Regions from separate parts of the Oxobacter pfennigii genome, predicted to be linked through region 2. Evidence: riboswitches for the same ligand, from Rfam matches in the RefSeq annotation. Region 2 holds a riboswitch; each other region holds the start of a gene.
The links. Region 2 has a riboswitch for S-adenosylmethionine ahead of metA (homoserine O-acetyltransferase MetA). Riboswitches for the same ligand answer to the same signal wherever they lie in the genome.

Region 1: linked by a shared signal. The riboswitch ahead of OXPF_RS01415 (homocysteine synthase) and the one ahead of metA (homoserine O-acetyltransferase MetA) in region 2 are both predicted to bind S-adenosylmethionine.
Region 3: linked by a shared signal. The riboswitch ahead of OXPF_RS01435 (trans-sulfuration enzyme family protein) and the one ahead of metA (homoserine O-acetyltransferase MetA) in region 2 are both predicted to bind S-adenosylmethionine.
Region 4: linked by a shared signal. The riboswitch ahead of metK (methionine adenosyltransferase) and the one ahead of metA (homoserine O-acetyltransferase MetA) in region 2 are both predicted to bind S-adenosylmethionine.

The regions. Positions count from the first base shown of each region.
Region 1 covers NZ_LKET01000014.1:105,968-113,644, reverse strand. Annotated here, with positions in the region: SAM riboswitch class I at 46-165, opposite strand; gene OXPF_RS01420 (YbaK/EbsC family protein) at 264-722, opposite strand; gene OXPF_RS01415 (homocysteine synthase) at 866-2,152, opposite strand; SAM riboswitch class I at 2,260-2,377, opposite strand; gene OXPF_RS01410 (cysteine desulfurase family protein) at 2,629-3,762, shown strand; gene thiI (tRNA uracil 4-sulfurtransferase ThiI) at 3,764-4,909, shown strand; gene OXPF_RS01400 (RrF2 family transcriptional regulator) at 5,001-5,444, shown strand; gene cysK (cysteine synthase A) at 5,536-6,471, shown strand; gene OXPF_RS01390 (ferredoxin-like protein) at 7,527-7,677, shown strand, end outside.
Region 2 covers NZ_LKET01000027.1:16,529-24,205, reverse strand. Annotated here, with positions in the region: gene OXPF_RS06205 (DegT/DnrJ/EryC1/StrS family aminotransferase) at 1-632, opposite strand, end outside; gene OXPF_RS06200 (MerR family transcriptional regulator) at 657-1,859, opposite strand; gene lspA (signal peptidase II) at 2,200-2,652, shown strand; gene metA (homoserine O-acetyltransferase MetA) at 2,874-3,791, opposite strand; SAM riboswitch class I at 3,860-3,980, opposite strand; gene OXPF_RS06185 (uroporphyrinogen decarboxylase family protein) at 4,170-5,549, shown strand; gene OXPF_RS06180 (MFS transporter) at 5,571-6,914, shown strand; RNA gene rnpB (RNase P RNA component class B) at 7,009-7,328, opposite strand; tRNA gene OXPF_RS06175 (tRNA-Ser) at 7,350-7,440, opposite strand.
Region 3 covers NZ_LKET01000014.1:113,887-121,563, forward strand. Annotated here, with positions in the region: gene OXPF_RS01430 (homoserine dehydrogenase) at 1-1,099, shown strand, start outside; gene OXPF_RS01435 (trans-sulfuration enzyme family protein) at 1,166-2,317, opposite strand; SAM riboswitch class I at 2,462-2,576, opposite strand; gene OXPF_RS01440 (RrF2 family transcriptional regulator) at 2,730-3,176, opposite strand; gene nifH (nitrogenase iron protein) at 3,332-4,210, opposite strand; gene OXPF_RS01450 (NifB/NifX family molybdenum-iron cluster-binding protein) at 4,212-4,580, opposite strand; gene OXPF_RS01455 (ABC transporter substrate-binding protein) at 4,696-5,793, opposite strand; gene OXPF_RS01460 (ABC transporter ATP-binding protein) at 5,823-6,614, opposite strand; gene OXPF_RS01465 (ABC transporter permease) at 6,608-7,612, opposite strand; gene OXPF_RS01470 (nitrogenase component 1) at 7,630-7,677, opposite strand, start outside.
Region 4 covers NZ_LKET01000029.1:212,823-220,499, forward strand. Annotated here, with positions in the region: gene flhA (flagellar biosynthesis protein FlhA) at 1-37, shown strand, start outside; gene flhF (flagellar biosynthesis GTPase FlhF) at 27-1,115, shown strand; gene OXPF_RS08880 (MinD/ParA family protein) at 1,115-1,996, shown strand; gene OXPF_RS08885 (FliA/WhiG family RNA polymerase sigma factor) at 2,040-2,756, shown strand; gene OXPF_RS08890 (hypothetical protein) at 2,789-3,259, shown strand; gene OXPF_RS22435 (hypothetical protein) at 3,259-3,435, shown strand; gene OXPF_RS08895 (flagellar hook-basal body complex protein) at 3,450-4,241, shown strand; SAM riboswitch class I at 4,344-4,444, shown strand; gene metK (methionine adenosyltransferase) at 4,599-5,792, shown strand; gene OXPF_RS08905 (DUF5661 family protein) at 5,906-6,277, shown strand; gene OXPF_RS08910 (cupin domain-containing protein) at 6,505-6,831, opposite strand; gene OXPF_RS08915 (Crp/Fnr family transcriptional regulator) at 6,944-7,597, shown strand.

The DNA of each region.
Region 1 (7,677 bases), on a different contig from region 2:
TAGGATGAAAGAGGCTTGGTTATCAGAACCTGAATAAGGCTTCCTCTCTCATCTACCGCTTGGATTTTTAAAATCCAGCGCAGGAGTTGGCACCTTTTCAGATAAATGAACCTGAAGGTTGCCGAGGCTTCATCGGGCCAGTCCCTCTGCCTCTCTTGATGAGAATTGAATAATTCATTTTTAAAATATACTAACATTTAACTTATCATATGTCAAGTTTGATATATGTCATATAAGCAAACCTAAAACGATAACCCTGCACGTTACTGGCATATATCAACCCAAATTGCATCCGTAAGCTCCTGCATAAGTGACGGAGATATCTTTAATGCTGCTGTTTTTGAACCGGCAGCAGGATATACAAATTTAAATTCTTTGATGGAAATATCAAGATAGATTTCGAGTCCATTTTTTAATCCGAAAGGTGTCAACCCTCCTACAGGATGGCCGGTAATATCTGAAACCTCATCGTGCTCAAGCATCTTTGCTTTAATACCAAAGTATTGTTTGAATTTTTTATTGTCTATTCGGCAATTACCGCTCATAACTATCAAAATATTTCTGTCTTTCAGTTTAAATGCAAGTGTCTTGGCAATTAGCCCGGGTTCAACTCCTAAGGTTTTTGAAGCCAAATCCACAGTTGCACCGCTGTCAGAAAGTTCAAATACAGGATCCGGTAAGCTTCTCTCAAGAAAAAATTGTCTTACCTCTTTCGTACCCATACTTACTCCTCTTTTCATTGCTATTTTATATTACAAATAAGGGGGACTCTCCGATAAATAGAATAGTTCCAGAAGAGCCATAATTTTAAATTATATAGAGAGTCCCTTTTAGGTTGTGAAAAAAGTTTTATATAATAATACTATTAGCCTATTTTATTAAGAGCCTGATTTAAATCATATATTAAATCATCAGCATCTTCAATACCTATAGATAATCTGACTTGATCAGGTGTAACACCTGCAGCTTTCTGGTCTTCCTCTGAAAGCTGTGAATGAGTTGTGCTGGCAGGATGGATAACCAGGGATTTCGCATCGGCTACATTTGCAAGGAGTGAGAATATCTCAAGGCTGTCAATAAATTTCTTCCCTTCTTCAATTCCGCCTTTTACACCAAATGTAAATATAGAGCCTGTGCCATTGGGGAAATACTTTTGCGCTAAATCATAGTATTTGTTTCCTTTTATATTGGGATAATTAACCCATGAAACATTAGGGTGGTTCTGTAAAAACTCTACAATTTTCTTTGTATTGGAAATATGTTTTTCCACTCTTAAAGATAAAGTCTCAAGTCCCTGAAGGAAGAGGAATGAATTGAAAGGGCTTAAAGCTGCTCCTGTATCCCTTAAAAGAACTACTCTTGCTTTTAAAATGTAAGCTAATCCTCCGAAGGATTCGGTGTATTTAATTCCATGGTAGCTTGGATCCGGTTCAGTTAATCCGGGGAATTTTCCGCTTGCTGCCCAGTCAAATTTACCTGAATCAACGATTACCCCGCCTATGGATGTTCCGTGTCCGCCAATGAATTTTGTTGCAGAATGAACCACTATATCAGCACCATATTCAATTGGCCTTATCAAATAAGGTGTACCGAAGGTGTTGTCTATAATCAGAGGTATTCCGTTATCGTGAGCTACTTTTGCAACAGCTTCAATGTCGATTAAGTTTATTCCCGGATTGCCTATGGATTCTATATACAAAGCCTTTGTTTTATCATTAATTGCCTTTCTGAAATTATCTGTATCATCTGGATCTACAAATATGGTATCAACGCCGTATTTGGGCAGTGTATATTTAAATAAGTTATATGTTCCGCCATAAAGAGTACTGGCTGATACTATGTTATCTCCTGCCTGGGTAATGTTTAATATTGCATATGTTATGGCTGCAGAACCTGAAGCTACTGCCAGAGCGCCGATTCCGCCCTCTAGGGCAGCTATTCTTTTTTCGAATACATCGGTAGTTGGATTCATTATCCTTGTATAAATGTTGCCAAATTCCTTTAATCCAAAAAGGTTTGCTGCATGCTGGGTATCATTGAATACATAGGAAGTGGTCTGATAAATTGGAACAGCTCTTGAACCTGTAGTTGGATCAGCCTCTTGACCGGCGTGTACCTGCAGGGTGTCAAATTTTAATACTCTTTCGCTCATTATTATCTCTCCTTTTAAATCATTATGTTTTTTATTAATAAAATTAAACCTCTTTCACCTGATCGAGAGGATGAAAGAGGTTGTATATACAAAAATGTAAGTTATCCCTCTCATCTTTCGACCCAAGCTTAACCAGGGCGCAGGAGTTGGCACCTTTCCAGGTAAATGAACCTGTTGGTTGCCGAGGTTTCATTGGGCCAGTCCCTCAACCTCTCTGGATGAGAACATTCTCTATTGAATTTTTTTAATATTAGCATCTTATATTTTCGTTGTCAAGGGCATATTTTCAGCATTTCTTAAGCATAAAAGGCAGTAAAATCCGTAAAGTCATTGAAAATACTATATTAATCCGGTATGATTAGTAGGTTATGAAAATTTAAAATAATAAAATTATTTTTATTGAACAGTATATTTAAAGAATAAACAAATTAATTTATTATATATATTAGGTTATTTGCAATTAAGAGGTGAAATAAATGGAAGTATATTTTGATAACAGCGCCACTACAAAACCTTACGATGAGGTTATAGATACAATGGCTGAGATAATGAGAAACTATTACGGGAACCCTTCTTCTGCCCATTCTTTAGGCTTAATGGCTGAAAAAAAACTCAATGAGGCCAGGGAAGCTATTGCAAAGACTTTGAATGTAAGCGCCAGTGAAATAGTTTTCACTTCGGGCGGCAGTGAAAGCAATAATTTTTTGCTGACTGGGTTTGTTAAAGAAGGGGCTCACGTAATAACAACAAAAACAGAGCATCCCAGCGTATTGAATACTTGTATGGAGATGGAAGGCAGAGGTGTTGAAGTAACTTATCTCAATGTAGACAATGAAGGGAAAATAGATTTAAATGAATTGGAAAAGAGCATAAATAAAAATACCCAGCTAGTAAGTATAATGCATGTAAACAATGAAACCGGCATCATACAGGACATTGAAGCCATAGGAAAGCTTATAAAAGAAAAAAGCAGCAGGGCAAAATTCCACGTAGATGCAGTACAAAGCTATGGTAAGCTTAACATAAACATACAAAGTTCAGGTATCGATCTTTTGTCTGCCAGCGCTCACAAAATACACGGACCCCGCGGCGCGGGAATTGCTTATATAAGAAAAGGCCTTACCCCCAAACCACTTATATATGGAGGCGGGCAGGAGAAAAGGCTGAGGTCCGGCACCGAAAACCTTGCAGCTTATGCCGGATTTGCTAAAGCCGTAGAAATTATATATAAAAATAGAGAGAAAAACTTTGAGCATGTATTGAATATTAAGAAACATTTTCTAAACTCCATAGCATCAATGAAGGGTATAAAAATTAACGGACAGCATATAAATGATTTTTCACCTTATATATTAAGTATATCTTTTATTGGAGTTAGAGGAGAAGTGCTGCTTCATATGCTAGAAGCAGAATCGGTGTTTGTATCAACTGGTTCAGCCTGTGCGGCAAGAGATACTAAAGACAGCTATGTGCTCAAAGCAATAGGATTAAAAAACGAGGAAATAAAAGGAACAATACGCTTCAGCTTCAGTGAATTTAATACATTTAGTGAAGTGGATAAAGCCATAAACGCATTAAGTAAATGCCTTAAATTTTTAAGGAGGGGTTAAAATGAAAGAACTTTTATTATTAAAATATGCCCCGGAAATATTCTTAAAGGGGCTTAACAGAAATACATTTGAAAAGAAGTTGAAGAACAATATTGATAATGCATTGAAGGGTTTGGATTATGAATATGTTACGGATTCCGGAAGGACGCTTCTTTATTCTGAGAACTTTAATGAGATTATTGATAGATTGAAAAAGGTTTTTGGAATCACTGAAATCTGCATAGTTACCCAGGTAGAGGCTGATATGGATTCAATAAAAGCTCAAGCATTTAAAGAGGTTAATGATAGCTTTTGCTCTACCTTTAAAATTGAAACAAACAGGGCTAATAAAAAATTTGTTTTAAATTCCATGGAAGTCAGCAGAGCCGTAGGAGAATATGTGTTAAACAATGTGGATGGTATATCCGTAGATATACACAATCCCAAATGCGTTGTTAATGTGGAAATCAGAGAAAAAGCCTATGTATATTCAAAAAGGATAAAGGCTCAGGGAGGGCTTCCTTATGGAATAAACGGAAGCACATTTTTAATGCTGTCCGGCGGCATAGATTCTCCGGTGGCAGGATATTTAATGGCAAGAAGGGGAGTGGATATAAGCTGCGTATATTACCACAGCCATCCCTATACCAGTGAAAGGGCCAAAGAGAAAGTAAAAGAATTGGCCAGGATATTGAAGGAATATACAGGCCATATGAAGCTATGTGTTGTTCCCTTTACCGATATACAAATGCAGATAATGGAAAAATGCCGAGAGGATGAATTAACTATCATTATGAGAAGATTCATGATGAGAATAGCCTGTGCCTTGGCGGAGAAGTATGGAGTAAATTCCGTAACTACGGGAGAAAGTATAGGTCAGGTTGCAAGCCAGACCATGGAAAGCCTGGTAGTCAGCGACAGTGTATCTGACCGTCCTGTATTCCGTCCTCTTGTGTCAATGGATAAAACAGATATAATGTCTCTGTCAAGACAAATAGGAACTTATGAAACATCAATACTTCCCTATGAGGATTGCTGTACCATTTTCGTGCCAAAACACCCAAAGACAAAGCCAAAACTTTCAGATATTGAAGCATCAGAAGCAGCATTGGATATAGATAATCTTGTTATGCAAGCCATGGAAACAACTGAAATATTTTTTCTATAATATTTCTAATCCATATTGACAATATGCGTAGAAGATTATATTATTATATTAAGCATATAGGATTACTAGGAATTGATTTGGGGTGTCAGTTATGAAAATTTCTACAAAGGGAAGATACGGGTTGCGTGCAATGCTGGATTTGGCGGTAAATTCTCTTGGAGATCAGGTTGCATTAAAAAGCATTGCACAAAGGCAAGGCATTTCAGAGAATTATCTGGAACAGGTTTTTTCTTCTCTCAGAAAAGCCGGCCTTGTAAAAAGTATAAAAGGTGCTCAGGGTGGGTATATACTTGGGAAAAGTTCTTCAGATATCACCATTGGAGAGATATTAAGAACCCTTGAAGGCAGCCTGTCTATTATAGATGATAAGAGCAAAAGTAATACTGAAGATAAATTTGAATATATTATTTCAAGCAATGTGTGGGAGAAAGTGGACAGTTGTATAGATGATATAGTCAATTCGGTAAAGTTGGAAGATTTGGTTATAGAATATAAAAAGATTACGGATAATTCATCTTTTATATATTATATTTAAAATATAATATATAAAAATTTATATAAAAACCAACTAATCATATTGGAATAGTTAAAAATTAAGAATATATAAATATACGGAGGGATATAAAATGGCGAAAATAGCAAAGAATTTGACAGAACTTATTGGTAATACACCACTTTTAGAACTGGGTAATTATGGCAGCAGCGTAGGAGCAGAGGCAACAATTTTAGCAAAGCTTGAATACTTTAATCCCGGCGGCAGCGTAAAGGACAGAATAGGTTATTCAATGATTAAAGACGCCGAGGATAAGGGGCTCTTAAATAAGGATTCTGTAATTATAGAACCCACCAGCGGTAATACAGGAATTGCACTTGCGTTTGTTGCAGCAGCAAGAGGTTATAGGATTATTCTTACCATGCCTGAGACTATGAGTACAGAGAGAAGAAGCCTCCTTAAAGCTCTTGGAGCAGAACTTGTATTGACTCCCGGATCCCAGGGTATGGGCGGTGCTATAAAAAAAGCTGAAGAATTGACAGCCGAAACTCCAAATTCATATATGCCCCAACAGTTTAAAAATCCTGCTAATCCCGAAATCCATAGAAAGACTACCGCAGAGGAAATATGGAATGATACTGACGGAAAGGTGGATATATTTGTAGGGGGTGTAGGAACAGGCGGGACCATAACGGGTGTAGGCGAAGTGTTAAAACAGAAAAATCCGAATATCAAAATAGTAGCAGTTGAGCCGAATGATTCACCTGTTCTTTCAGGAGGTAATCCAGGACCCCATAAAATACAGGGTATAGGTGCTGGATTTGTGCCTGATGTGTTGAATAAGGAAATTGCAGATGAAATATTCAAGGTAAAAAACGAAGAAGCCTTTGAAACTTCAAAGAAGCTGTCAAAAGCAGAAGGGCTTTTAGTGGGAATATCATCAGGAGCAGCAGCATTCGCTGCCACAGAGATTGCCAAGAGGCCGGAAAACAAAGGAAAAACAATTGTTGTGCTGCTCCCGGATACCGGTGAAAGATATTTATCAACAGATTTGTTTAAAGAAGTTTAATTTAAATAAAAAAATCTGCCTGAGTTATCAGGCAGATTTTTTTATTTAAAATTATCATGGAGACAATTTTATAATTAATGAAATGCTGCAAATTATAATTTAGCAGTTAATAAATATAGTTATTTTTTATTTATAATTGTGTTTAATTCTTTATTTCATATGCTAATTTTGTATAAACAGTCAGTCAATCGTCTTTATAAACATGTCATATGGCCAGTAAAAAACAATTTTTTAACAAATGTTAATAAAAAGTCAATATAAAAATAAATAATACCATAATTTAGAATTAATACCATAAAACACATATATAATACTATAATAAATGGAAAATTATATTGATTAATAATTAAGAATGTGATATATTTAACTTGAGTTTTAAAGAAAAATAGAAATTGGTTCGGATAAAGAGGTATCCGAATATAAAGGAAAATCTTGATGAATAACATATTAATAGGAATTTAAAAATCGAAATGTTTAATTTCCAAAAAACGAGCAAATAAGCGGAAATTATGGCGTAACCACTGAGCTTTTGATGGCAGATTAGTAAATTTAATGTTTTATAATTTTTAAAATATGTATTCATAATTATCATTTAACCTTTACTAATCTAAAAGTTTGCAGTATTAATAACTTTTAGATTTTTTTATCTGTAGGTAAAGTTAGTTAAATAACTAACTTTAAAATAATGGAAATTAAACTGCGGCATCACTTATATCTTTGGCTGAAATAATGCTTCTTTAACCTTGTTATACTCGATTCTGCAAAATAACTTATCATTAATTCGAATTTTTATGCAAAAGTATAAATTATGATTGTATCCTAGCTTGAATCTTTTGGATGTGAACTTCAGTATGGTCTTCGATGTAAATTATTTATTGGATAACTTCCCATAGTCATGTTGCTTAATTTGCTTATGCCTTATTGCTGTATATAAAATTATTTAATTCCGGAAGGGGGTATGGCCGAAGGAAAATTAAAGCCAGTTTAAGACTGAGGCAATACGATAGAAAAATATTTCGTATTACAACAAATTTAATTAAGAAGGGAGAGCTATCATGTTAGAAAGAGAGATTCAAAGTTTTCTGGAACAGTTAAGGACCAGAAGAGAATTCTTAAAAATCAGTGGGAAGGGTATCTCAACAATGGCTGTAACAGCCACAGTGCTTAATTTACTTGGATGCGGAAACAATCAATCAGGTAATCAGG
Region 2 (7,677 bases):
AACAAATCCTCCTTGCCAAAAGAAGCCTTGTCATTGTACGTGATTGCTCCGCCTTCCGCCGTAGTAAGATTCTTTACGGCATGGAAGGAGAATACGTGAAAATCAAATTGTGCCCCTACCTTTTGCCCCTTGTATGATGCACCGAGGGAGTGGGCAGAGTCGGAGATAAGCAGTATATCCTCTCTTTTTTTAGCCTTTAAAACCTCTTTTACAGCGTCGTAATCCACCGGAACTCCCCCGAAGTCCACCGTCAATATTGCCCTGGTCTTTGGGGTTATTGCATCATACAGCCTGTTTATATCAATCATGAAGCTGTCCTTTTGAGTATCCACAAAAATCGGCTTTATCCCGCGGTGCAGGGCAACGCTGGCCGTAGCGGTATAGGTATAGGGGGTTGTTATTACATCATCTCCTGATGTGATATTAAAAACCTTAAGTATAAGCTCCATGCCCGCAGTGGCACTGGCCAGGGCTACGGCGTGCTGTGCATTTAAGTATTGCGCAATTTTTTCTTCAAAGGCTGCCACCTTGGGGCCGGAGGTAATCCAGCCTGATTTTAAGACATCAACTACAGCATCTATTTCCGCCTGGCTTATATCCGGGGGAGAGAAGGGTATGCTTTTATGTTTCATAGCTTATGTACTTCCTTTCAAAATTTATTTTGTTCCATAAAAAAATCCTGTGTCTTTGGATATGAATATGCCGTTACTTACAGATATCTCATTATCCAGAAATATTTTAAACTCCATTAGTTTTTCTTCGGAAAACCCCTGTCTTGCGTTGCCCGGCATGGAAAAAATATAATCCATCAAGGGCTTTGCTTCAGTGACAATTAAATTATCTTCATACCTTTTTAGTTTAACATTTTTGAACAATTTTGAAACCTTATCCATTCCATTTTCCAGGTGAAATTTTTCGGTATGCTCCCAGCTTTTAATTGTTATAAGCCGGCAATCAAATTTTTGTATTATATCCCTAAGCTCAGACATGTGTTTTTTACCCACGGTAGAAGCATAGAATATACCTTTGGGTTTAAGGACTCTGTGAACTTCTGACAGGGATTTTTCAATGTCAGGCACATGGTAGAGCATGTGGTTGGCTATAACAGCATCGAAGGTTTCATCTTCAAAGGGTATCATCTGAGCATCCGCCATTTTGAATTTAAACCTGTTATTCTTATTCTTCAAATTAGACTTTGCATCCTTCAGCATACCGGGAGAGAAATCCGTCAGCATTATGCTCCAGCCATCAGGGATAAAGGCAAAATTTTTTACCCATAGACTGGCATCACCGCAGCCTAATTCCAAAATATTTGCATTATCAGGAAGATTTAATTGTTTAAAAAACCATTCCATCCAGCCCTGATTGTTCGTGCTGTAATCTTCATGAACTTTAATCCTGGTCTTTAAATTGGAGGCATTTTGATATTGCGCCGGCCAGTTTATGTCCGCATTGATTGCAGTTATGATATTTATAAATTTGTCCCAATTAAGTTTTTCTCCTTTATTAAGCATTAAAAGAGCCTCGTCGATGGCTGCTGAAACCTCTTGCATATGCCGGATCTTCTGAGTCATCACCTGTTTTTGAAGCTCCAGCGGATTTTTAAAGCCTTTGCCATCAATATCATATTTAATAATGTTTCCTATATCATCAAGGGGCAAACCTATAAATTTTAAGGTCATAATCTTTTGGAGCCTTGCAAAGTCTTCCAGCGAGTAAAGCCTGTGGCCTGACTTATTATGGGCGCTGGGCTGCAAAAGGCCTATACTGTCGTAATACCTCAGAGTCCTGTGTGTAACTCCTGCCTTTGCAGCAAACTCTCCTACGGTGAACATGGCTTCATCATTTCCCAACGACATCACCTCTACATAATTGTAATACATGACGTAACGTCATGGGCAATATTTTTTTGCCGGATAATGAAAAATTTATATAATGCCGGTATTTCACATGACAACTTGGTATGATATTATATGAAAAGGGGCTGCTGCGTCTTGAATAATGTAACGGGCATTGCGAGGGTTCTTTGAAAGTTCTTGGCCTGCCTGTCGCAGAAAATCCTTAGAATTTTTGATTGTTTGAGCGAAAGTAAGTTTAAAAATTCTAGCATTTTCAAGACAGAGAGCTTTAGAACTTGCAGAATCCGAACATAGTAAATGATTGTTCAAGACGCAGCAGCCCAACTAAGGAGGATGGACTATGCTTTGGACTGCGATAATAATTTTGATAATAGTGCTGGATCAGGCTACCAAATATATTATATCGGGTGCCATACCATTGAATGATTCGGTAACGGTAATTGACGGATTCTTTTATATATCCCATGTGCTGAACAAAGGGGCAGCCTGGAGCATTCTGCAAAATAAAAGGTACTTTTTCATAGTTACAACGGTGCTTGTGTGCATATTCATAGCTTATTACCTTTTCAGGCTTAGAAATAAGATTGTAAGGACGGCATTGTCCTTTATAATGGGAGGGGCCATAGGAAATTTAACTGACAGGATTATGACAGGCAGCGTAGTAGATTTTCTGGAATTTCATTTTGGAACCTATATATTCCCTGTGTTTAACGTGGCGGACATATTTATAGTGACAGGCACAATACTTTTGGCTTACTGTATTTTAACATCAAAAGAAGAATTCAATTTATAAAGAACAAAGAGGCTGTGGCATTATGAACAACATAAACGAGCAATTGTGAGAGTTCTGAACAAGTTCTTGGTAACGCTGCCGAAGAAAATACTTAGAATTTTAGATTGTCTGAGCGATAGTGAAGTTTAAAAATTCTTGTATTTTCAAGGCAGGGAGCCTTAGAACTTGCAGAACGCGAACATAGCCAATTGAGTGTTCAAAATGCCACAGCCCCTTATCTTTTACTCCAGTGCGTTTAAATCATATGGTGTCTCCTGGTATACATAGTAGTTGAGCCAATTTGCATATAAAAGGTTTGCATGGCTTCTCCACCTTGAAACGGGGGCTTTTGCCGGGTCGTCATCCTTGAAATAATGCTTTGGCACCTCTATGGGAACACCCTTTGCAACATCTCTGTCGTATTCTGCCTTCAGGGTTAAAGGATCATATTCGGGATGGCCGGTTATAAAAATCTGCCTTCCGTCCTTTGAAGCTACCAAATATACGCCCGACTCTTCCGATTGGGCAAGAATATCAAGGCTTGGCATCTTAACTATATCCTCTTTTCTTATTTCCGTGTGCCGGGATTGCGGCACATAAAATTCATCATCAAACCCTCTTAATAGCTTTACTCCCAGTTTTTCAACGGTATGGGGGAATACACCGAACATTTTTTCCTTGAGGGGGTATTTAGGTATTCCATAATGGTGATAAAGTCCTGCCTGGGCTCCCCAGCATATGTGCAACGTGGAATATACATTGCGGAGGCTCCAGTTCATAATCTCCTTAAGCTCATCCCAGTAATCCACTTCATAAAATTCCAGATGTTCAATAGGAGCTCCCGTTATTATCATGCCATCGAATTTCTCATGCTTTATGCTGTCAAAGGTGGTATAAAAGTTCTTAAGATGCTCTGCCGGGGTGTTCTTGCTTTCGTGGTCCTTTGGCAGAAACAGCGTAATATCCACCTGAAGGGGTGAATTGGCGAGAAGCCTTAAAAGCTGCGTCTCCGTTGAAATTTTTGTAGGCATCAAATTTAATATGGCTATCTTTAACGGGCGGATGTCCTGATGGTAAGCCCTGTCTTCACCCATCACGAAAATATTTTCACTGTTAAGTACTTCAGCTGCCGGAAGGTTATCCGGTATTTTTATTGGCATATAAAAAACCTCCTTCATACTCGATTGTCAATGAAAGAGGTTTACACGCAAAATAAAGCAGACTACCTCTCTCATCTCGCCTCTGAATAAATGAAATTCAGCTGCAGGAATTGGCACCTTTTCAGGTGAATGGACCTGAAGGTTGCCGAGGTTTCATCGGGCCAGTCCCTCAACCTCTCTGGATGAGAACGTGTTCTCATAGATTTTTTTTTATAATATCAACTATTATATGCGGTGTCAAGATATTTTAAGCTGGTGCGGATTAATTATTTTGTTCTAGGTCTTTATCAATTTCAATAAGATATTATGAGCTATTTAAATTTCTATGTGACTTAAGTCCCATAAGAAGGAGAAATATTTAAGGGGTGAATGGAAAATATGTCCGATGTAAAAGTATTAGCAAAAGAAAGAGAAGATATGTACCGCAATTTATTAAGCGGGAGAATTCCGTCAAGGATCCCAATAAGCGGTGCCATGGGCTTAGATTCAGCTATTAAGTATTGCCAGATGGATGTGGCGGAAGTATATTGGGATTTTTCAAAGGCAGAAGCAGCGCTGGATAAGGTATGTCAGGACTTTCCTTCGGATTCGGCACCGGGTGTAGGGCGAAGGTACCCTTCATATTACCAGATTCTAGGCTCTAAGCCTTTTATAATGAGCTCTGACGGAACCATGCAGCATCCCAATGTAGCAGGTATGACGGCGGAAGATTATGATGATTTCATAGCTTCGCCATATGATTGCATTGTAGATAAGATTTTACCGCGCTTATATACCGGACTTGACACAGACTCTAACACAAAAGCCATGACGCTCTCCAAAGCAATGAAGGTTCAAAGCGATGATGCGGCGGTAATCGGAGGCATAAGTGCAAGGCTGAATGCCAAATACGGATTTGTATCAATGGCCGGCGGTGCAACAACGGGTCCCTATGACTTTATGGCCGACTTTTTCAGAAGCTTTACAGGAATCTCATCCGATATTAGAAGAATCCCCCAAAAGGTTATAGAAGCATGTGAAGCTATAACACCCATCCTTATTAAAAAAGGAAAGCCATTGGGCCCTTCAACCTTCGGCCAGGTAGGCATACCCCTCCATATGGGCCCCTTTATGAGAGAAAAGGATTTTGAAAAGTTCTATTGGCCCACATTGAAAAAACAGGTGGAAGCAATAACCGAAATGGGCATAAATGTAAACCTCTTTGTAGAGCATGACTTTATGAGGTTTCTGGATTATTTCTATGAGCTGCCTCCCCATACCATCCTCCGTTTTGAATACGGTGATCCCAAAATCGTTAAGGAGAAGCTGGGCAAAAAGCATATATTAAGCGGTTTTTATCCTCTTGTAATGCTTCACTCGGCCACGAAAGAACAATGCATAGACAAAGCCAAGGAATTGATTGATATACTTGCACCCGGCGGAAATTATATGTTCGGCTTTGACAAGGGCGCCATGGATATGCACGGCAGCATATCCGAAAACTTAAAAGCCGTACTTGAGTATGTATATATAAACGGAAGATATGATGACTATTATAAAGGCGATAACAAGGACCCCCATGAAGCTTTAAAGCTAAAAAGGCGCAGCGAGATAATCAATGAAATAGATAAAAGCATAAATTCAAAGTACTTTACAGTATGGGAAAAATATAGAGAAAGCCATCCGGAGCTTGATGGAAGGCCCTTAAATATAATAGGACCTAAAATTCAAAAATATGAAGATATGATGTTTAACTTTATAATCAATCTTTGTTCTTAAATATATATAGGAGGTTTAAGAATGTCTAAGCTGCCAAAAAGAGTTTATATCGCATACGGATATCAGGAATTTGCCATGGGTTTTGCGACAACAATGGGAACTCAGTATTTTCCTTTCTTTTTGACCGATGTTGCAATGGTATTGCCGGCTGTCGCGGCAACAATCCTGCTTATCGGAAGAGTTGTTGACACAGTTGACGTACCTCTTATAGGAGCGCTGGTTGAAAAAAGCAATATGCCATGGGGTAAATACCGCTCATGGCTTTTTGTAGCCCCGCCCTTAATTATAATTTTTAACCTGCTCATGTTTACCGATTTTAATGTAAGCCTGCCTGTAAAGGCTGCCTATCTCACAATTGCATATATAATGGGCTATGTTTTTGTCAACTTTACAACCACTTCCCGCCTTACAATGCTTCCGGTATTTACCTCGGACCAGACCGAAAGAGCAGCCCTTTCCGCAAGCAGAGGCCAGGGTGCCGCCATAGGACAGCTGGTAAGGGGTGCTATAGTATTGCCGCTGGTCTTATTCCTGGGCGGCGGTGATCAGACTAAGGGATATTTTTTAACCGTGCTGGTATTCGGAGCGGTAATCATATCCGGATTATATTACATTGCCTATCTTGCAAAGGATTATGATAAACCCATGCCGGGAAGAAAGCCTGCCACGCTAAAAGATATGGTTATAGCCGTAGCCACAAACAAACCGCTGCTTTTATTAGTGATTGCGGATATTTTCAGATTGACCGCAACAAACGTCCTCATGGGTTTGGGTATGTATTATTTTAAATATGTCGTAGGAAATCTACTGCTCTTTGCGGTGTATGCGCCTATTACAGCAGGCTGTATGCTTGTGGGAGCCACAACGTCAAGGTTTTTAACCAATAAATATGATAAAAGAACTGTATACAGAATGGGAATAGTAGTCTGGGCCATAGGGATGATTTCTGTTTATTTATTTGCCGGCAGCAATGCGGCGGTATTTATCGCGCTTGTAGGATTGGCACAGTTCGGCATGGCTATATCCAATGCCCCGTCCGCCGCATTTTACTCAGATACTGCCGATTATAGTGAATGGAAGACAGGAAAAAGCGTAAAAGCCCTCAATATGTCCTTACTGCTCATACCAATAAAGGCCGGCGTGGCAATAGGCGGCTCGGTGGCAGCTTTCGGCCTGGCAACCATAGGATTTAAGGCAAATGAGGTTACGCCTGAAGTAGTGCAGGGATTAAGGGTTTTGATATCGGCAGTTCCAAGTGTAATTGCTGTTATTGCCATTATATTTATGACTATTTACAGCCTGGATAAAAACAAGATGGCTGAAATACAGGAGGAATTAAAGCAAAGAGCAGCGCAAAAATCATAACAGCAGATAGCGCCAAAATAAAAAATCGCCGGGTTACCCGGCGATTTTTTATTTTGGCGCACTTAATTTTAGTGCATATAAAGATATTAAGCAATACGGTAAGCCACTTTCTGTCGCGGACAATCATCTGTCTACCATTTCTGGTCCCCCGCTAGTTTTATTCCCTTGAGGGGGTTCCCCTACCTTAATTTGGGTTTCTGCATTGAGGGGTTTACAAACGTTCCACCTTCTCCGTCGCCGGAAAAGCTCGTCTCTGTTGCACTTTCAGGATACTCATGCCTCAGTGAGTGCATTTTCTCCGCCGTCGGGTTGCCCCGCCCTCCCTTGCGAGAGGCTCAATCCTATTGGCGCAGGCATCTCAGCCTGCGGCAGTGTGGACTTTCCTCTATGTTGCCATAGCGATTGTCTGTATTACTTAAGTCTCTTTCATACTAATGGCGGAGGGTACAGGATTTGAACCTGCGCCAGCCTTACGACTGCTAACGGTTTAGCAAACCGTCCTCTTGAGCCACTTGAGTAACCCTCCATAGTAATTTGTCATTAAGCTAGATATTTATTATATAACTATTTTGATAATTTTAAAAGGTGTAAATGTTAGAATTTTACCCACAATCTAAAATAAATATTGCATATTTAAAAAAAGCCGCTATAATATCTGTAAATTTTAAGGCCTTATAAAAAATGTATGAAAACTGTGCAAATAGTATTGGGTGCGATTTTAGGCTTTCCTGCTGCCGCCCCGCTGAAAAAGACAAAACTTGTA
Region 3 (7,677 bases), on a different contig from region 2:
GGATGATATATTAAATGATAACAGTGTAAAGATTGTCGTAGAATTATTAGGCGGAATGGACCCTGCCAAAGATTATATACTAAGATCAATTGAAAATAAAAAGCATATTGTTACAGCAAATAAGCTTCTGATTGCCACTGCAGGAGAAGAACTCTTTTCTGCCGCTTATGAAAAAGGGGTACAACTATGTTTTGAAGCAAGTGTCGGCGGCGGTATACCTATAATTAAAAATATAACCGAAAGTCTTACTGCCAATAAAATCGAAGAAATTATAGGTATTGTAAACGGCACAACAAATTACATTCTTTCTAAGATGGCCGATGATGGAGTGAATTTCCAGAACGCTTTAAAGGAAGCACAAATAAATGGACTTGCCGAGGCAGATCCTACTTCCGATGTGGAAGGCTATGATGCTTTATACAAGCTTTTAATATTAGCTTCCCTTGCTTTTGATACAAAAATTGATGTTAATACAATCCACAGAGAAGGAATTCGAAACATTGAATCAATAGACATTAAATATGCACAAGAATTAGGGTATGCAATCAAGCTTCTGGCTGTTGCCAGGGATAAAGGTGATAAATTAGAGCTTAAGGTTCATCCGGCAATGGTGCCTGCTTTCCACGCACTTTCAAATGTTAAGGATTCCTTTAATGCAATCCTAATTAAGGGGAATGCCGCAGGGGACTTGATGTTTTACGGAAGAGGGGCAGGAGATTTGCCAACCGGCAGTGCAGTAGTGGGAGATATAATATCCATATTGAGAAATAAAAGGGATTTACCCTTCAAAAGGCTGTTTAAAAATGATACTATTCAAAAGAAGGTCTGCTCTGCTGAAGAAGTCGTATCATCATATTATATCAGGGCTAGTGCCGGGAATATTCCCCATGTTTTCGATAAAATAAAATCCATATTTGCAGAAAATGATATCAATATTTTAAATATTATTAAAAACGTTGAATCTCAGAATACTGTTTATTTTGCGTTAAAGACCGGCTGTACGTCAAAAACAAATTTAGATAAAGCTTTAAACAAGATAATGGATATTCATTATGTTGATAAAGTTGAAAATATAATAAGGATAGAAGATTTATATTAAAATAAGCTTATTGCTGCGAAATACAGCAATAAGCTTATTTATTTAACAGCAAAGAAATCGACTGTTTTATCTGCCAATGGCTTGTTCAAGATCCTTTATTAAATCAGTTACATTTTCTATACCTATGGATAACCTTAAGAGCTTGTCTGTTACCCCCAGCCTGTTTCGCATTTCTACCGGTATTGCTTCATGTGTTTGCACATAAGGATAGGTAATAAGACTTTCTACTCCCCCCAGGCTTTCCGCAAAAGTAATGACCTTCACATTTTTTAATATTTTTGCTACCATTTCCACAGACTTTACTGTAAATGAAATCATTGAACCAAACCCGGTAGCTTGTTTAATGGATACCTGATATTCATCATGCCATGGCAATCCAACATAATAAACCTTCTCTACTTCATTATTTTCATGCAGCCATTTTGCTATCTCAAGGGCATTATTCTGCTGTTTATCCATCCTTATCGCAAGAGTTTTTATCCCCCTTAGTATAAGCCAGCTGTCGAAAGGAGACAAAACAGCTCCGGTGGATTTTTGTATAAACCTGAACCTTTCAATCAGTTCTTCATCATTTACAACAATTAATCCCGCCAGCGTATCATTATGCCCTCCAAGATATTTAGTACCGCTGTGTACTACTATATCAACTCCAAAGTTTAAAGGTTTCTGATAATATGGCGTTAAAAATGTATTATCTACTATGGTCAGTATGCCTTTCTGCTTTGCAGTTTTTACAACTTCCGCTATATCAGTAACCTTCATCATTGGGTTTGATGGGGTTTCAATTAAAATCGCCTTTGTATTATTTTTTATTCCTTGTATCATCGTTTCTAAATTACTGGTATTCAGATATGAAGTTTCTATTCCATACTTCTTGTATATTTCTTCAAATAGCCTGTAAGTACCTCCATAGAGATCATCAGATATAATAATATGATCACCTGCAGAAAATATGGTAGCTATTGCTGTTATAGCAGCCATCCCTGTTGAGAATGCCAAGCCTTCTTTACCCGACTCAAGCTTTGCGATTGTTTTTTCCAATTCTTCTCTTGTCGGGTTTTGAAGCCTTGAATAATCATATCCCGTACTCTGATTCAAACCAGGATGCCTGAATGTAGCACTCTGATAAATGGGAAAACTTATGGCTCCTGTTTTTTCATCATATCCTTTATATCCATGTACAACTTGCGTATCAATACAATAATAATCCTCTTTCATAGTAAACTCCTCCTGCATATTTGTAATTTTATTTCAATCATTGATATTCTTTTATAGTTTTTATTGGATAAAATTAAAAACCTCCTTCACCAATAATTATGGACGAAAGAGGTTAATAAATTTCCACCATTTTGTTACTATCCTCTCTCATCTTCCACTTAAATTAATCAAGCGTAGGAATTGGCACCTTTTCAGATAAATGAATCTGAAGGTTGCCGAGGCTTCATCGGGCCAGTCCCTCTGCCTCTCTTGATGAGAATTGTTCAAGTATTTAATTTTTCTAATGTTATCATTATAAATATAATGTGTCAAGCAGAATTAACTATAATACTGTTCTATATAAATTCGCAATGAAACTTTTTGCATTGATTAATAACTGATGCGCAGCCCAAAACACATTACATATACACAACTAAATGAAAAACATATATCCTTGATCTGTTCTATATTTTTCTATCTCATCTGCTAAATCATACAAAGTTATTCCTTGCAATGCAGTTTTAACCGCATCATCCAGAGGATCGAAAACTGATCGCCGTAAAGCTGTTTCAATTTCAGGAAATCCAGGCGAAACAGTCTCTTCCGTTCTTTCAAAAAGAGTAAGTTCCACTGCTGTCAGAATATCATAAACAGTTATTTCCTGAGGCACCCGGGAAAGCTGATACCCTCCCTGGGCTCCTTTTACAGAATTGACCAAGCCTCCTCTTTTCAGCAGTGAGAAAACCTGTTCCAAATATATTTTGGATATCCCTAACCTTTCTGAAATACTAATTATCGTAATATATTCACCGTTGTTATATAATTGAGCCATGTTTATCAAAGCGATAATCGCATAACGTCCCTTTACAGATATCCTCATATGTTAAATCTCCATTTCATACTTATACTTTATCTATTTGATAATATTTGAAAAAAATATCCTTGTCAATAGTATAGCCACCATGGAAAATTCTAAAAACCCAATCCCCATAGTCAGGAATTTATTTTTTCATATATGAAATGATAGATAGTGCATTATATATTGCTTGAAAGCTCGGGTCTTATAACTCCTGTTTCCAGAGCTAAAAGATAATCCGCCCATTTTGAAGCCCAATCCCTCAGTTCCTGTACTCCTAAAGGTTCCGGTGATTTTGAATCTGTGTGGTTTGCGATTTTATTTGCAAGGCTTAAATAAACCTTAGCCTGTTCTGAACCCGGTGCTGCTTCAATGGTGGTTTTCCCCTGAAGCTCACATTGAGTAACCGTGACTGAACGGGGTATATATTCCACAACCTGGGTTTTAGTCTGGGTGATAAAATCATCGACTATTTCCCTTGCATAAGGAGCGTTAATGGAATTTGCAATAACACCGCCAAGCAGTGCACCGCCTGAATTGGAATATTTTTTTATACCTTTGAAAAGGTTGTTTGCAGCATAAATAGCCATAAAATCAGCAGATGAAACGGTAAATACATGCTCGGCTATTCCTTCCCGTATTGGTACGGCAAATCCTCCGCATACGACGTCTCCCAATACATCATATATGACAAAATCAAGATCCAGCTCTTCAAATATACGCTGCTGTTTAAAAAGTTCCACTGCAGTTATAATACCCCGTCCTGCGCATCCTACACCGGGAGCAGGACCGCCGGCTTCAACACAATAAACACCGTTAAAGCCCTCATGTATTACGTCATGGGCATTTACCGTACTTTTTTCTCTTAAGGTATCAAGTACTGTGGGTATATAAGTGCCGCCCCTTAAGGTATTGGTAGAATCGCTTTTAGGGTCGCATCCGAATTGCATTACTTTATATCCCATTTTAGAAAGGGCAGCTGACAAATTTGAAGTAGTGGTGGATTTACCTATACCGCCTTTACCGTAGATTGCAATCTGAGTAATTTTTTTTGACATGTCATTTTTCCTCCATATAAGAATGATTTGTTTTGATAAAGTAATTTGTTAGTTTTGTTAAAGCATTTTCAATATAATCAGGCTGCTCGAAAACTGATATTTTGTTTATTTCCAGGGCTCTTTTCACGCCCATTCCGACCCTTGCAACCAGCACTGCCGTACAGTCTGAAAGCGCATTTATAACATATGAAAGTTCTTCATTCTTATGTTCCCCATTTGCGCAAAGAGGTGTAACAATACGTCTTTCTATATACTCTCTGGAGCCATCGGATTTGATATCGATGATAAAAAAATCCTTTGCCCGTCCAAAATGTTCATTTATCACTTTTCCGTCTGTACTGGCAACTGCCACACGCCATTTTCCGCCCATGAGAACCGCCTCCATAGAGTTAATATTTTAAATTAAATTTGATGCGCCACCCGATTTTTCTATGGACGGCGCATCTAATTCAGTAAAGGAGGTATATTGTAAAGTCAGATATTATTTATTTATATTCTTCAGGTATGCCGTCCAGTGCTGTAAAGCTGTTTTTATGAAGATTATCCACATCAACACCTGCATCAAGCATTCCTACTTCCTGAAGTTGTTTTGCAGTTATACCGAAAGCATCATATGCACCGCTTACTGAAGGAATATAATTAAATGTCTTTAACACTTTTGCATTTACTTCAGCATCTCCGGCTACCCATTTATTATCTACCTGTATTTTAGCTGCTTCATCCTGATTTTCCTGTACCCATGCGCTGGCCTTCTGCATAGCTCTGGTATATTTTGCGGCTATATCAGGATAATCAGTTACAATATTTTCCCGTACAAATGCTGAGCAGCAGTATTGATCCTTATATGGTGCATCAAGGGCTGAATCAAAGACTACATTCAGGTCATATTCATTGGCAGCGATTGTAGCTGTGGGATCATTCATGGCAATGGCATCAACTGCTCCGTTTTCAAGTGCGATTGGTAAATCTGTGGTGCTGTATACTACGAATTCTACTTCGGAATTCTGAACGCCGACACCAATTCCATTATCAGCCAATACGCGCTTTGTGAATATAATGGGGCTGCTGGTCATGCTTGGAACTCCTACTTTCTTTCCCTTGAAATCAGCCGGGCTTGTAATTCCTGAATCCTTTTTAGCCAGTACCTTGTCGCATCCGGTGTGCAATCCTGTAGTAATTTTTACCGGTAATCCGTTTGAAAGGGGCTGAACCAAGCTGGCAAGAAGACTGAAACCGGCATCAACCTGATTGGCTGTTACCGCATCAAAAATTGTTCCGGGGGCTAGCTTGGTAAGTTCAACCTTTAAGCCCTCTTCCTCAAAATAACCCTTTTCATATGCCATATGCAAAGGGGCTTCGCACAGACTTCCGCCATAACCTATTCTTAATACAAAATCCTTACTCTGGTCGGCTTCAACTGTGGGAGCAGGTGTACTGCTGCCTGGTGTGGCAGTTGAACCAGAAGGGGTCTGGTTTGAAGAACAGCCGGCAAGAACTGTCATCACCAAAGTGATGGCAAAGAGGGGTATAAGCAGCAACCTTCCTCTTTTTCTTTTAGTCACAGAGCTTTTCTTTGTAATCATTTTCATTCTCCTCTTCTTTTTATAATAATTTAAAGGTAATATTGTATTTCTTCTGTTTTTCCCGCAAAATTGAGAATTTTTAATATCTTAGCTCTTAAGTTTAAAAAGTCAGGTAAGTCCCTTCCGCGGGGCCGGCTTATATCTACCTGGATTATACTTTCGATTTTAGCGGGCCTTGGTGTCATAACAAATATCCTGTCGCTTAAATAAATGGCTTCATCTACATCATGGGTTACCATTACAGTAGTAGTTCCCCTCTCCTGCCATATCTTTATAAGCTCATCCTGCATATTCATCCTGGTGAAGGCATCCAGCGCTCCAAAAGGCTCATCCAAGAGCAATACCTTGGGATGATTGACTAAGGCCCTTGCAAGGGCTGCTCTTTGAGCCATACCCCCCGATAACTGGTGAGGATAGGATTTTTCAAAGCCTTCCAGGCCTACAAGCCGTATAAAATCCAATACTTCATTTTCCTTATCCTTGTATATGTTCCTGACTTTTAAACCAAAAGCTACGTTTTCATAAACATTAAGCCATGGAAAGAGAGTAGGATCCTGAAACACAAGACCTCGCTCATAACTTGGTTGCGTAATGGGTACATTATCCAATGTGAATTCCCCTTTATCCGGTTGGGTAAGGCCTGCAAGGAGCCTTAAAAATGTGGATTTTCCACATCCGGATGGCCCTATAAGGGAAATGAATTCTCCGGCTTTTATATCCACTGCAACATCCTGCAATGCTACCACCGGCTGTCCGTCCTGCTGAAGGAAGGTTTTTCGAATATTTTTTGCTTTTATGCTGCCATTCAGTTGTTCTACCATTTAATAACCCCCTTCTGCCATCCTAATACTCTGTCACGGACTTTAAACATTAAGGTTATGATAAACGAGAAAGTAAAAGCTATTACCATTAGACCTGCATAAACATTGGCATATGAGAGCATTTCCCTCTGCCAGTTTATATACCAGCCTATACCGAATTTTACTCCCAGCATTTCTGCTGTCATTAAAGTAATGAAGGAGGAGCAAGTACCGTTGAAGATGCCTATAAAAATACTTGGCATGGCATCGGGCAGTGCAATCTTGAAAATTTTCTGCAAGGTACTTGCTCCAAGAGTACTGGACACTTCAAAGTAAGCATTTTTTACATTTGATATTCCAGAGCTGGTTAATACCGTTGTAGGAAACCACACAGCAAGAGCTATTAAAAATACGCTGGCCTGAAAGGAATTTGCAAAAGATACCAACGCAATAGGCACCCAGGCTGTTGAGGGTATAGGTCCTAAGATCTTAATAAGGGGGTTTACCCAATAACTCCAGCCCTTGCTCCAGCCTACAAGTATTCCTGTAGTTATACCTATGGTTGCTCCTAAAATATATCCCAGGCCTAAAAGCCTTCCGGAATAAGCAAGGCATTTCAATATGAATTGCCATTCTTCCATAAAGACCTTTAATATTCTGTCAGGATTTGGAAAATATATTGCAGGAAGCAGCATAAGCTTCAAGGTTACGAAATTCAATATATTTAAAAGTGCTATCACTGTTGTTATAAACCAGGATTTATAGGCATATTTTTCTCTTACCTTTTCATTAAACAGCGATAAAAGAGCCAGACCCAAAGTTATCCCAATTGTAATAATTAAGGCTATAGTAAAATAAGGCAGCGGCTTTTGAGTATAACGTGGGCTGTTTGGCATCAGAAGGTGAACTAAAAGCGCCAACAAAGCGCTGAAAGTCGGGAGCAATGTCTTAATATTAAACACTATAGCCGGGTTCTCCCTGGATGTCACCGCAATGCCGGTATTACTGATGTCAGACATAATACTTCCTCCTTTCTTTATACTGCGTCCTGGCTTTTGATATAAGTGAATGGATCCTTTTCATA
Region 4 (7,677 bases), on a different contig from region 2:
TAATTCGGTAGGGGTGGTGAGCCTGGATGATAATTAAAAAATATGTAGCCGACACCATGAATGAAGCATTAAATTTGATTCGATATGAATTAGGCCCCGAAGCAGTCATTGTAAGCAAAAGAAGCATAAGGCAAAAAGGTGTAATGGGTTTGTTTCTGCCAAAAAAACTTGAGGTAACGGCAGCCATTGATGAATCTTCCAAGGAAGATGAAATACCCGAGGAGGAGACTAGGCCTTTTGCAGAAGAACTCTCAAAAGCTGAAATTGAGCAGGAAATAAGCGAAGTTAAAGTAATGCTTCAGCAGCTGGTGGAAAATAAGGAAGAATCTAAAAGCAATAAAAAGAACCGCAAAAATCATGGAATCAAAAGGATTTTATCCGAACGGGATGTCAGCGAAGAAGTTATAGAAGATTTAGTAAATAAAGCAAAGGAAAAAGATAAATACAAGGGTTCATCAAGGCTTCCCGATAAAGCCGTCATTGAGGAAATCGAGGATAGAATAAATGTTGAAAAATTAGGCGAAGGAAGGCTCATGGCCTTTGTCGGTCCTACAGGCGTGGGAAAAACCACAACCATTGCCAAGCTTGCTGCTCTGAAGGCTTTAAGTTCGGGCAAAAAGGTTGGACTTATAACAATTGATACTTATAGAATAGGGGCTGTTGAGCAGCTTAGAATTTATGCGGATATATTAGGGCTGCCTTTTGAGGTAATAAACCATACAAGGGATGTAGAAAAGTCCATTAAAAATCTCTCTGGCTGTGATTATATTTACATCGATACCACAGGAAGAAGCGTCAAGAACTTGATGCAGCTGTCTGAGCTTAGGATGTATCTTGATAAATTAAAGCCTGACAGCATAACATTAGTGGTCAGCATGACCACTAAATACAATGATCTTTTGAAAATACTTGATGGTTTCAGCGCCATGAATTACGACAATATAATTCTCACTAAATTCGATGAAACAACAACCTATGGTTCCATTTTGAATGTAATAAGCAATACAAAGGCTCCTGTATCTTATATAGCAATAGGGCAAAACGTGCCTGACGATATTGAAGAAGCTACAAAAGAAAAGCTCCTTGATCTTATTTTAGGTGAGGGGGCGATGTAATGGACCAGGCTCAAAACCTCAGAAGGCATGTTGCGGAGTATCGAAAAAGGAAAAAGAAAAACAAGCGGGATATCAGGGTTATTACCGTGGCCAGCGGTAAAGGCGGAGTGGGAAAAACCAATTTTTCGGTGAACCTTGCCATAGCATTAAAGGAGCAGGGTAATGATGTAGTAGTTTTGGATGCGGATCTAGGCCTTGCCAACGTTGATGTAATAATAGGCGTTATAGCAAAATCCAATCTTTACGACGTGATTTTCAGCAATAAAGGTATAAATGATATATTGATAAACGGTCCGGGAGGTATAAAGGTTGTTCCGGGAGGCTCAGGAATAGAGAGCTTGGCTGAATTGACAGAATCTCAGAGAAAGATACTATCGGATAAATTCAGCGATCTTAAGGATACGGATATTTTGATAGTGGATACAGGCGCCGGAATATCAAAAAATATATTGGGCTTTATTGCCGTATCCGATGAGGTTATAGTCGTTACAACTCCGGAACCTACGGCAATTACCGACGCATACAGTCTGATGAAGGTAACTTTAAGCCACCTTCCCAAGACCAGGATTAATCTGGTGGTAAACAGGGCTATGACTCCCAAGCAGGGGGAAGTAACCTATCAAAGACTGTCAAGGGCAGTTAAGAATTTTCTTAATAAGGATGTTAATTACTTAGGTTATGTTATAGATGATTTAAAGGTAAGGGCGGCCGTCATGGACCAGATACCTTTCAAGGTGGCCTATCCATCCTGTGATGCCAGCAAATGCCTGAACACAATTGCTGCATCCCTTTTAGGAAACGAGGTTGAGACAAAGAGTACAGGCGGCGGTATAAAAGGTTTTATTAATAAAATTTCCTATCTTTTCAGCAAACTGGACTGATAAATTATTTCGAGAGGAGGGTTTCAAATTGGGTTTATATGCTATGGATTGTGAAAGCAGAGAAGATACAATATTAAGATATCTTCCGCTGGTAAAATTTATTGCAAGCAGGATAGCTATTGGAAAAATGTCGCCTGTGGATTCTGATGACCTTATTAATTATGGTGTCATAGGCCTTATTGATGCAATAGACAAGTTCGACCCCAAAAGGGGAGTAAAATTTGAAACCTATGCCAGTTTAAGAATCAAGGGTGCAATAATCGATGAATTGAGAAAGATAAGCTGGATGCCCAGAAGCGCCATGGGAAAGGTCACAAGGCTTAATGAGGTAAGGGAAGAACTAAAGGAAAAACTGGGCAGAGATCCTAAAAACAGCGAGCTCTCCGAAGCTCTTGACTTACCTATTGAGGATTTGCAAAAGATTGAGGGATATGTGAATTACCTTTCTGTGGTTTCTTTAGATGAGATAATATTCCATTCCGACGATGATGATATATTTTTATCTGCCACAATAGAGGATGTTAAAAGCCCCCGCCCCGAAATGATACTGGAAGACAAAGAAAAAATGCAGCTTTTAAAGAAATCCATTGAAATGCTCAATGAAAAGGATAAACTTGTTTTAAGTCTTTACTATTATGAAAAATTAACACTGAAAGAAATAGGGCAGATAATGAGTATATCCGAATCAAGGGTTTCCCAGCTGCACAGCAGGGTTATATTAAGATTAAGGGACAACCTTAAAAAGCTTAAATATCAGTAGCTATTCGCCTATGTCATATGTTTGGAGGATATATGCAGTATATAGTTTTTGCTGTTGGAATTATATTAATTATAATAGGAGTAAGGGGTTCCCAGAAAAGAAGTGAGCCTGTTGTTGAAAAGGCTGCTGAGGAGCAGGAGATACCAAAGCCGGAGTTTGTCTTTCAGGTATTGGGTTATGAGGAAAAGTTCAAGGAATTCTTGGAGGAAAGCGATATCATGTATAAATTGGACACTTTGGAGGATAAATTGGACTTACTCTGGAGTGAAATAGGAAGGCTAAAGGAAAGCAGGGAAGTAAAAGAAGAAGTTAAAGCAATTGAGGAAACATATACAATTGATCATAAAGAAAACACCCAGCTAAAATTAAACAAGGATGATTTAAAGGACGTAAACAAGCAGGCAGCCCTTTTGAAGGATGAAGGCTTGAGCGTGGAAGAAATTGCAGACAGGCTGGGTATACTGAAGGGGGAGGTATTATTAAGGCTTGGTATGAAAAAATAGTGGCACTTTTTTCGGATAAAAAGGTTATATTAGGAATGGGGATAGGGTTTGTTTTGGCATCCTTGATAATGATGGCTGCACCTAAACCTAAAATATCGGATGATGAACTGATAAGGCTTGCCCGGGAAAAGGGTATGGTTTTTCAGGATGAAATAAAGGCTCTGTATAATAAGTAAATGGAGGTGATTGCATGTTAAGAGGAATATATACCGCGGCAGCCGGTATGAAGAATATTCAGGCAAAGCAGGACGCATCAGCAAACAATATGGCAAATTCAACTACTATAGGATACAAGCAGGACAAGGTGGTTTCAGAATCTTTCTCCCAAGTGATGCTGCAAACCGTACAGGATACAGGAAACGGTATTTTAGAGAGAAAAGATATAGGTCCGCTATCTCTTGGTGTTCACAAAGGTGAAGTATACACGGATTTCAGTCAGGGAAATTTCATGGAGACAGGAAATCCTCTTGATTTGGCGATTGTTGGCCAGGGCTTTTTTGAAGTAAGAAGCTATGATGACATAAATGAGACTGCAAGGTATACAAGGGACGGAAGCTTTATATTGGATGCAGAGGGAAGAATTGTAAACCTTGACGGTGAATTTTTAATGGCGGAAGATTTGGAAACAGGAGAGACAGGTCCTGCTGTTGTTGGCAGTGGACAGGTTACTGTCAATGATAGCGGTATTATAACTGTGGATAATGTGGACAGATACCGAATAATTACTGTTGATTTTGTGGATTATAACAATATAGCAAAAGCAGGCAATAATCTAATCATTACTGGAGATGAGCCTGTGATAGCCGAAGCGCAGAATATTGATATCCGCCAGGGAATTTTAGAGCAGTCCAATGTGGATTTAACCAGCGAAATGACCAATATGATAGTGAATATCAGAAGCTTTCAGGCAAACCAGAGGGTAATTGCATCAATAGACGAGACCTTGAACAAATCTGTAAATGAAGTAGGAGCCTTGAAATAACAGCAAAAAATTATATTTTTCGATTTATTTCATAATTATTGACAACTAAATGTGAGTATGATATATTATATAATTGGTAAATAAATATATGTGTTTTATACACTCTTATCAAGAGAGGTGGAGGGATAGGCCCGATGAAACCCGGCAACCAGCATTTTATGCCAAGGTGCCAATTCCTGCGGATAATTGCCGCGAGATGAGGGTAGGGAAAACCTCTTCGTCTGAAGAGGTATTATTTTTTGTGTAAATGTGTAAAAAAAAATTTTTTTCAGGGAATTCTTATATTGAACAAACTAATGATAAAAGAATAATTTACATATTAAAGAAGCCCCTGTTATCAAAAGGAGGAGTTATAAAATGACTAAAAGACTTTTTACTTCAGAGTCAGTTACAGAAGGACATCCGGATAAAATATGCGATCAGATATCAGATGCAGTTTTAGACGAAATTTTTTCTAAAGACCCTAACGCAAGGGTTGCCTGCGAAACAGCAGTAACCACAGGCTTAGTTTTGGTTATGGGAGAGATATCAACAAACTGCTATGTGGATATACCAAAAGTAGTAAGGCGCACAATCGAGGAAATAGGCTATACCAGGGCTAAATACGGATTTGACTGCGATACCTGTGCGGTATTGACTTCCATTGATGAACAGTCAGCCGATATCGCCCTCGGAGTTGACAAAGCTCTTGAAGCAAAGCATGGAGAGGAATTCGATAAAATAGAAGCCATAGGTGCGGGAGATCAGGGCATGATGTTTGGATTTGCCTGCGCCGAAACACCTGAATTAATGCCCCTTCCCATATCTCTTGCCCACAAGCTTTCAAGAAGGCTTACTGAAGTCAGAAAAAACGGTACTTTGAATTATTTAAGGCCGGACGGAAAGACTCAGGTTACCGTGGAATATGCGGATAATACCCCGGTAAGAGTGGATACAGTTGTTATATCCACACAGCACGGACCGGAAGTCAGTCATGAGCAGATAGAAAAAGATATGATTGAGCATGTAATAAAAGAAATAATTCCTGAAAAATATCTGGATGCAAATACAAGGTATTTCATCAATCCAACAGGAAGGTTTGTTGTAGGAGGGCCTCAGGGCGATTCAGGACTTACAGGAAGAAAGATTATCGTTGACACTTACGGCGGATATGCAAGACACGGCGGCGGTGCATTCTCGGGAAAAGACCCCACGAAGGTAGACCGTTCCGCAGCATATGCGGCAAGATGGGTTGCTAAAAATCTGGTGGCAGCAGGAGTTGCAACAAAACTTGAAATAGAAATTGCTTATGCCATCGGTGTGGCAAGGCCTGTTTCAATAGAAGTTGATACCTCGGGCACAGGTGTCGTTGCAGATGATACTATTGTAAATATAATAAACAAGGTATTTGATTTAAGGCCGGCGGCAATTATAAGGGACCTTGATTTAAGAAGGCCTATATACAAACAAACTGCGGCCTACGGCCACTTCGGAAGAACCGATATTGACCTTCCATGGGAAAAATTGAACAAGGTTGAAGAAATAAAGGCTGAGCTTGCAAAATTAAAATAATTTATTTTAGTGGACTGCTTTAAAAAATATAAAGCAGTCCACTTTCATATTCTATGGCAAACCATGGCATAAATCATAGAATGATATTGATGATTATATTAATGGAGGTTTTCATGTCCCCATATATTTGTCCGGTCTATGTCAACGAAATGACGCGTAAATATAACTGCTGTAAGATGCCATATCCAGTGCCCCGATTTAATTCAGATGAAGTCAAGAAAAGCTTTACAACTGAAGAAGCTGTTGAATTGGCAAGGATGCTGGATATTAACTTCAGTAAATTCGACGTTGAACAGTTCAGAATGGGACTTGATGTAGAGCTTGAACACGGCCGAAGGGATCCTGCAACTAATGTTACAAATGATGATCCGGTTATGACTGCTAAAATAGCACTTGCTCACTTAAATGAATTCTCAGATTATTATAGCAGGCTTAAAAAGATGGAAGACGAGGCAAAACAATATTGGGGAATAAGCGGAAAATAGGTGTTCAGCTGGGTCAAAAGTCCCGGAGATAATTAGAGGCAAACCGTGTAAAATGTTGATTTTACACGGTTTTGCTATATTTTAGGTAAGAAATGGGGTATAATAATCAGCAAGAGTAGTCAACAATGAAATAGATAACATTTGATTCCTTTATTTAATAAATGCGAAGTGATGGTGCAAGCAGCTATGTTTATCTGCAGATCAAGCTGTAAGTATTTTTCCAAAGGTCAGTCTTTCTTGTAGTGTTTGGGGTTAGGAGATTTTACCACAAAAAACTCCAATACGCCACCGCCAAAATTGTTTACATTCATCTTCGTTTGATAAGGGATATTGATTATCTGGCCGCAGGTATATAAATGCTGTTCCTGATCGTTTAACTTTAAAGTCATTTCCCCCCTGATAATGATCATATATACATTTGAATTTGAATAGTGCTCGGGAAGGCCCTCGCCTTCCGGCAAAATCATATGGTTGATCAGTACCGGGTCATCGTCTATTATTTTTTCTATGAGTTTTGTATCGTCTCTTGAAAACCTGTATATATTTTCTAACATGATTGGACTCCTTTCTTTTTCATATTTCTTATAATATACTTGAAACTCAAAAATAAAAAAGTTACCATGGTAACTAATATCGAGGTGAGTTGAAATTATAATAAATACTTATATGTATGCCTTATCGGGCTTTGACCTTTTTAACTGCTTTTCGCAAGCCGAGTTGATTCGGTTATTTCATTCGGACAATTACAGGATAACGCAATATAATAAAGGTCAGGTCATTCATCTCCAAAATGAAATATGCCGTACAATGGATATTGTGCTGAAGGGCAGAGTAGCTGTCCAAAAAATAAATGAAGAAGGAAATATATTAAAAATAAATGTATTTTCAGCCGGAAGCATTTTAGGAGCCAATCTCCTGTTCTCAAACAGAAATTTTTATCCCATGACTGTCATTTCCGAGTCTCAAACAGTATTGCTCCATATATATAAAGAGCTGGTCCTGGAGCTGAGTCAAACGAATGCTCACTTTATGACCGGTTTGATGACAGTGATTTCCGACAGGATACTGCTCCTGACAGACAAAATAGATGCTATTTCTTTAAAGACAGTTAGGCAAAAAATAGTAGACTTTTTGAAATACGAATATTCTATTCAAAAAAGTAATGTTCTTAAATTAACTATATCAAAAAGGGATTTAGCCGAAAGATTTGGTATTCAACGAACATCTCTGAGCAGAGAATTAAATAAAATGAGAAAAGAGGGTTTACTGGAGTATAGCGCAAAAACCATAACGCTTAAACGGATAGATATTGTTAAGTAACAAGCATATGAAGGATTAAAATGTCTGGTATGGGCAGTTTTAGTATTGTATATCTTAAAAAGGACTTTGTGCACGATGGT